One region of the Pseudoalteromonas sp. PAB 2.2 genome, then DNA from elsewhere that is predicted to be linked to it. Evidence: predicted binding sites of a transcription regulator. Region 1 holds the regulator's gene; the other holds the start of a gene.
What was found. The regulator NrdR, encoded in region 1, represses ribonucleotide reductase genes. The targets are predictions, from matches to a motif close to AAACACNANATNTNGTGTTT.
Positions count from the first base shown of each region.

Region 1 (3,428 bases):
CGAGCAATTTGATCAACTTCTAAGTTAACCTGCGTGCCCACTTGAAATTCTGCAATCGTCGTTTGCTCAGCGGTGTGTGGAACAATGGTCAGCTTGAAGCGATTTTGCTCGACCTCATTCACCGTTAAACTAATTCCATCAATACATACCGACCCTTTATACGGAATGTATTTCATTAAATTATGGTCGGTACTTAGCCAGTACTCTGTTGCTCTGGCATTGGCGGTAATGCTTTCAACTGTCGCGATGCCATCAACATGGCCTGACACTAAATGCCCACCAAGGCGAGAAATTGGCTGCATGGCCTTTTCTAGATTCACGGTTTGGCCTTTTTTATAGTGCGCAAACCCTGTCAGGCTAATGGTTTCATTTGATAAATCAGCACTGAAGCCATCGCTATGTTTAGTAACTACTGTTAAGCACACACCATTTGTTGCAATACTGTCGCCTAGTTTTACGTCTTTCATATCCAAATCATTACTTTGAATACGAATAGCGAGATCACCTTGTTTTTGTGTTAATTCAACAATTTTACCTGTTGCTTCAATTATTCCAGTAAACATAATGCTACTCTTTATCTTCAGTGTGTGTGGCTTGCTTTGCTTTGTACGCTGTTAAGCGGATATCGTCGCCAATTATCTGTGTATCGGTAAACGTTAATTGAGTGACATCACCCATGGCTGTTACTTCTGCAAAGTTTAGTAAGCTTTTGCCCATATCACCTATTAACTTAGGGGCAATATAAACAATGTATTCGTCTATTAGGTCTTGCTGTGCAAAAGCGCCCGCTAGGGTTGCTCCTGCTTCAAGCCAAATATGATTAAATTGTAATTCGGCTAACCGTGCTAAAACGGCCGATAAATCAACTTTATTCTTGTTAGCTGCCACCACTTCGTGTTTTACAAAATGTGGCCATTGCTGCTGATTATCAAGCTGTGTTGTGAAAATAATCACCGGACTCTCAATACTAAATAAAGCGAGATCTGGGGTGAGTCTGTTTTGCGAATCGATAATCACACGTGTTGGCTGACGTATCGGCAATGATGTTGGCATTGCAAATGGCAGCTCTTCAGTACGCACATTTAATTTGGCGTTATCACTGATAACGGTATCTGCACCACTCAAAATTGCGCAGCTTTGTGCGCGAAATGCTTGAACGTCTTGGCGTGCTTGCGGACCCGTGATCCATTTACTCTGGCCGTTATTAAGTGCCGTTTTTCCATCTAAACTACAGGCCATTTTACAGGTAACGAAAGGCAACCCTGTTTCCATTCGCTTCAAAAAGCCTTTGTTTAAATCGCGCGCCTGTTGCTCAAGTAACCCAGAGGCAACGTCAATACCTGCATCAGCCAATATTTGTAAGCCACGGCCACTGACTGCTGGATTTGGGTCTACCATTGCAGCAATCACTTTACTCACACCGGCCGCTTTTAGACCTTCAGCACAGGGCGGAGTACGACCATAATGACTGCAAGGTTCAAGCGTCACATAGGCTGTTGCCCCTTTGGCATTATCGCCAGCAACGGCCAGTGCATTCACCTCGGCATGACCCTGCCCGGCAAGTTGATGAAAACCCTCACCAACTATATGGCCGTCTTTAACAAGTACACAACCCACATTAGGGTTTGGCGTCGTGGTAAAACGGCCCTGTTTGGCAAGCTCAATAGCGCGTGCCATATAAATGCTATCAAGTTCAGTGAACGACATGCTTAATCACCTAAACGGGCAATTTCTTCGCCAAACTCACGAATATCTTCAAATGAGCGATATACTGAGGCAAACCTAACATAAGCTACTTTATCAAGCTTTTTGAGCGATTCCATAATACACTCGCCGATTAAATGGCTTGAGATTTCACGCTCTCCGGTGGCACGTAGCTGTGATTTAATCACGTTAACGACTTCTTCGATTTGCTCTGTACTCACTGGGCGTTTTTCTAATGCGCGGTGCAGGCCATTTAATAATTTGTCTTCGTTAAAAGGTTCTCGACTACCGTCTTGCTTTATCACCCTTGGCATAACAAGTTCAGCACCTTCAAAGGTGGTAAAACGCTCGTGACATTCGTTGCATTCGCGACGGCGTCTAACTTGGTGACCACCGCCAACAAGTCGTGAATCGATTACTTTAGTATCTTTTGCTGTGCAAAAAGGGCAATGCATAAGGTTAAACTTCCGTTTATAAAAAACAAAAAAAGACCGCTTAATAAGCGGCCTTTATAATAGCAAAAAACAACACTATTGTTATCTTAATTACGGTTTAACCAGCAATTAAGCGTAAACAGGTAGTTTTTTACAGATTGCTTTAACTTTCTCTTTTACTTCTGCTTGTACTGATGCATCGTTGATGTTGTCTAGTACGTCACAGATCCAGCCAGCAAGCTCTTTAGACTCAGCTTCTTTGAAACCACGGCGCGTAATTGCCGGAGAACCAATACGAAGACCCGACGTTACAAACGGTGAACGTGGGTCATTTGGTACTGAGTTTTTGTTTACTGTGATGTTTGCATTACCAAGGGCAGCGTCAGCATCTTTACCTGTGATATCTTTATCAATTAGGTCTAGAAGGAATAAGTGGTTGTCTGTTTTACCAGAAACAACTTTATAGCCACGCTCTTGTAACACTTCAACCATTGCTTGTGCGTTTTTAACCACTTGCGCTTGGTATGTTTTGAATTCAGGCTGTAATGCTTCTTTAAACGCAACCGCTTTAGCAGCGATGATGTGACATAAAGGACCACCTTGGCCACCCGGGAATACGGCGCTGTTAAGCTTTTTATAGATCTCTTCATCACCACACGCAGAAACAATTAGACCGCCACGAGGACCCGCTAGTGTTTTATGAGTTGTTGTTGTAACAACATGCGCGTGAGGAATTGGGCTTGGGTATACGCCAGCCGCAATAAGACCTGCAACGTGTGCCATATCTACGAATAAGTACGCATCCACTTTATCAGCGATTTCACGGAACTTAGCCCAATCAACGATACCTGAGTATGCAGAGAAACCCGCAATGATCATTTTTGGTTTGTGCTCTAGTGCTAGCGCTTCAACTTGAGCGTAATCAATTTCGCCCGTTTCTTCATTTAGGCCATATTGAATTGCGTTGTACGTTTTACCAGAAAAGTTAACGTGTGAACCATGCGTTAAGTGGCCACCATGAGCTAAGCTCATACCTAGTACGGTGTCATGTGGCTGAAGAAGCGCTTGGAAAACAGCCGCATTAGCTTGTGAACCAGCGTGCGGTTGTACGTTTGCGTAGTCTGTGCCGAATAACTCGTTTGCACGGTCAATTGCTAATTGTTCAACAACGTCAACGTGCTCACAACCGCCATAGTAACGTTTGCCTGGATAACCTTCAGCATATTTGTTTGTAAGCTGAGAACCCTGTGCTTCTAGCACGCGTGGGCTACAGTAGTTTTCAGACGCGAT
Region 1 covers NZ_LYPI01000012.1:195,211-198,638, reverse strand. The annotation lists gene BWD47_RS12220 (riboflavin synthase) at 1-563, opposite strand, end outside; gene ribD (bifunctional diaminohydroxyphosphoribosylaminopyrimidine deaminase/5-amino-6-(5-phosphoribosylamino)uracil reductase RibD) at 568-1,707, opposite strand; gene nrdR (transcriptional regulator NrdR) at 1,710-2,159, opposite strand; gene glyA (serine hydroxymethyltransferase) at 2,268-3,428, opposite strand, start outside.

Region 2 (3,428 bases), on a different contig from region 1:
AATTGCTTCAAATGTTTGGTGCGTTAATGCATTTGCACTACCGTCAGAATAACGTTTACCGTTTTTAGCAAGGTAGTATGCGTAGTTGATGACACCAATACCTAACGTGCGACGACCCATGGTTGCGTTTTTCGCTGCAGGGACAGGGTAGTCTTGGAAATCAAGTAAGTTATCAAGCGCACGTACTGCAAGTTCAGCAAGCTCTTCTAACTCATCAAGTGACTCAATTGCACCTAAGTTGAATGCAGAAAGTGTACACAGTGCGATTTCGCCTTCTTCGTCCATTACGTTACTAAGTGGCTTAGTCGGTAATGCAATTTCTAAACATAAGTTAGACTGACGGATCGGTGCTACCGTTGAGATAAACGGGCTATGAGTATTACAGTGGTCAACGTTTTGTAAGTAAATACGACCTGTACTAGCACGCTCTTGTGCGAACATTGAGAACAGCTCAATCGCTTTAATACGTTTTTTACGAATCGACTCATCTTGCTCGTATTTTACGTATAGCTCATCAAATTTAGCTTGGTCTTCGAAGAATGCATCGTAAAGACCCGGTACGTCTGATGGGCTGAATAAAGTAATGTAGTCGTCTTTAATTAAACGGCTGTACATTAATTTGTTGAACTGTACACCGTAATCTAGATGACGAACACGGTTGTCATCAACACCACGGTTATTTTTAAGGACTAATAAGTTTTCAACTTCTAAATGCCACAGCGGGTAGAATAGGGTTGCTGCACCACCACGGACACCGCCTTGAGAACAGCTCTTAACCGCCGTTTGGAAGTGTTTATAAAATGGAATACACCCAGTATGGTATGCTTCACCGTTACGGATTGGGCTACCTAAAGCACGAATACGGCCCGCATTAATACCAATACCTGCACGTTGTGATACGTATTTTACAATCGCAGATGATGTCGCATTAATTGAATCAAGGCTATCACCACACTCAATCAGTACACATGAACTAAATTGACGCGTAGGTGTACGCACACCAGCCATAATAGGAGTCGGCAATGAAATTTTGAATGTCGAAACCGCGTCATAAAAGCGCTTGATGTAATCAAGGCGTGTTTCTCGAGGGTAGTCAGAGAATAAGCTCGCTGCCACTAAGATATATAAAAACTGCGCGCTTTCGTAAATTTCACCCGTTACACGGTTCTGTACTAGGTATTTCCCTTCAAGCTGCTTTACAGCGGCATAGCTGAAGTTTAGATCACGGTTATGATCAATATACGCATCTAACTCGTCAATTTCTTGCTCAGTGTAATCAACGAGTAAGTGTTGATCATAACGTTTGTCTTCAACCAGTTTTGTAATGTGGTCGTATAAACGCGGCGGCTCAAATTGACCATACGCTTTCTTACGTAAATGGAATACAGCTAAACGAGCAGCAAGGTATTGATAATCAGGGGTATCTTTAGAGATCTGATCGGCTGCTGCTTTAATGATAGTTTCGTGAATGTCGTCAGTACGAATGCCATCGTAAAATTGAATATGTGATTTCAATTCAACTTGTGACACAGACACATTATTTAGACCTTCGGCGGCCCAAGCGATGACGCGATGGATCTTATCTAGATCAAGTGACTCTTTACGGCCGTCACGTTTGCTTACAGATAGCTGTTGGTTCATAGTTTTGCCTGTATTCCTTGGGAAATTATATTTTTAGTGACAAAGGTATTCTTAATTATAATTATTATTAGCACCAGCATGAGTCAATTGAATAACATTTAGCCACAATATCTGGTGTTCTTTAAAACGCAGATCACAAGATAGTGTGGTCTGCGATCATTTGCAAGGGATAGAAATGCCCCATTTTGTGGATAACTATTGGATAAACGAATTGTGTTAGTGAGCATTAACCTTTGATCATTCATTGATGATGAAATTTGTAAAAATCAACTCAAGATCTACAAAAATTATCGTTTTTAAAAATAATTTCTGACTGTTTTTTTTATCAACAAAGTTTGCTTAAAACTCAACCCAATCACAATATATGGTGTTTTAACTTAAAACTAACACTATATATGGATAAATCCATCAGTTGGAGATTGCCAGTTAAAATCTGCGCCCCAGCTCAGTGCGGTATCCACACTTGGTATATAACCCCAAAGTGCAGTTGCACTGTACATATTGGCAGCTTTTGCTGCTTGTATGTCGCGTTCGGCATCACCTATGTATAAGCAACGCGTTGGATCAACATCGAGCATGTTTGCAGTATGAATAAGTGGCTCTGGCGATGGTTTAGCAACTGCTAAGGTATCACCACTCACGACAGCCATGGCATTAGCAAGGCTTGGGATAGCTTGCACCAATGGCTCGGTTAAAAAGCCGGGCTTATTGGTCATGATCCCCCATTTAATGCTGTTTTGCTCAAGTGAGGCGAGAAGTTGCTCAATGCCATTAAAGCACTTGCTATGAATCGCAATGTCTTCTGCATAATAGTCGAGCAGTTGCTGCCTTAATGCTAATTGTTCAACGTCGGGCCATTTATCACCAAAGCCGACCTCTAATAATGCATTGGCCCCATTTGACGCTGCTGGGCGATAAATGCTTTTATCAACAGGCGCGATATTCGCATCTGCTAATACGCGATTTAATGCGCCGCCAAGGTCATCCGCAGTATCGAGTAATGTGCCATCTAAATCAAAAATAAAGGCATCAAAAGCGATATCAGGATTACAACCAGCCATTAGGCAAGTTTCTCAAAATGAAGAATGTAATTAACACTCACATCGTCATTTAAACTGTATTGCTTAGAAAATGGATTATAGCTGAGGCCTGTGCTTGCTCTTACTTTTAAGCCTGCGTCTTCTGCCCATGCAATTAATTGGGCGGGTTTTATAAACTTTTTGTGGTCGTGCGTGCCTTCGGGCACCATTTTTAATAACTTTTCAGCACCCACAATGGCGTATAAATACGCTTTAGGTGTTTTATTTAATGTCGAAAAGAATACATCTGCGCCAGGTTTTGCAAGTTCAGCGACCGCACGAATGATAGAAGCAGGGTCTGGCACGTGCTCTAACATTTCCATACAGGTGATTACATCAAAGCGAGCAGGGTGCTCTTTAGCAAACTCTTCAGCCGGTACTTTCATGTAATCAACAGGGACACCGGTTTCTAAACTGTGTAACTTAGCAACGGTTAATGGCTCTTGACCCATATCGATGCCTGTTACTTTAGCTCCCATGCGTGCCATGCTTTCACTTAAAATGCCGCCACCACAGCCAACATCTAAGGTTTCTTTATCAAATAAGCCGCCAACTTTGTCGGCAACAAAATCCAAGCGAAGAGGATTTATTTCATGAAGAGGTTTGAACTCTCCGTCGCGGTCCCACCAACGTTCAGCGATGGCTTCAAACTTTGCAATTTCTGCATTATCTACATTTTGATGTTCGGTCATAAAAAACTTCCTCGTC
Region 2 covers NZ_LYPI01000008.1:355,405-358,832, reverse strand. The annotation lists gene nrdA (class 1a ribonucleoside-diphosphate reductase subunit alpha) at 1-1,641, opposite strand, end outside; gene BWD47_RS05685 (HAD family hydrolase) at 2,031-2,702, opposite strand; gene ubiG (bifunctional 2-polyprenyl-6-hydroxyphenol methylase/3-demethylubiquinol 3-O-methyltransferase UbiG) at 2,702-3,412, opposite strand.
Region 2: nrdA (class 1a ribonucleoside-diphosphate reductase subunit alpha) is a predicted target of NrdR. The motif match lies at 1,742-1,761, and genes of this name have one in related genera.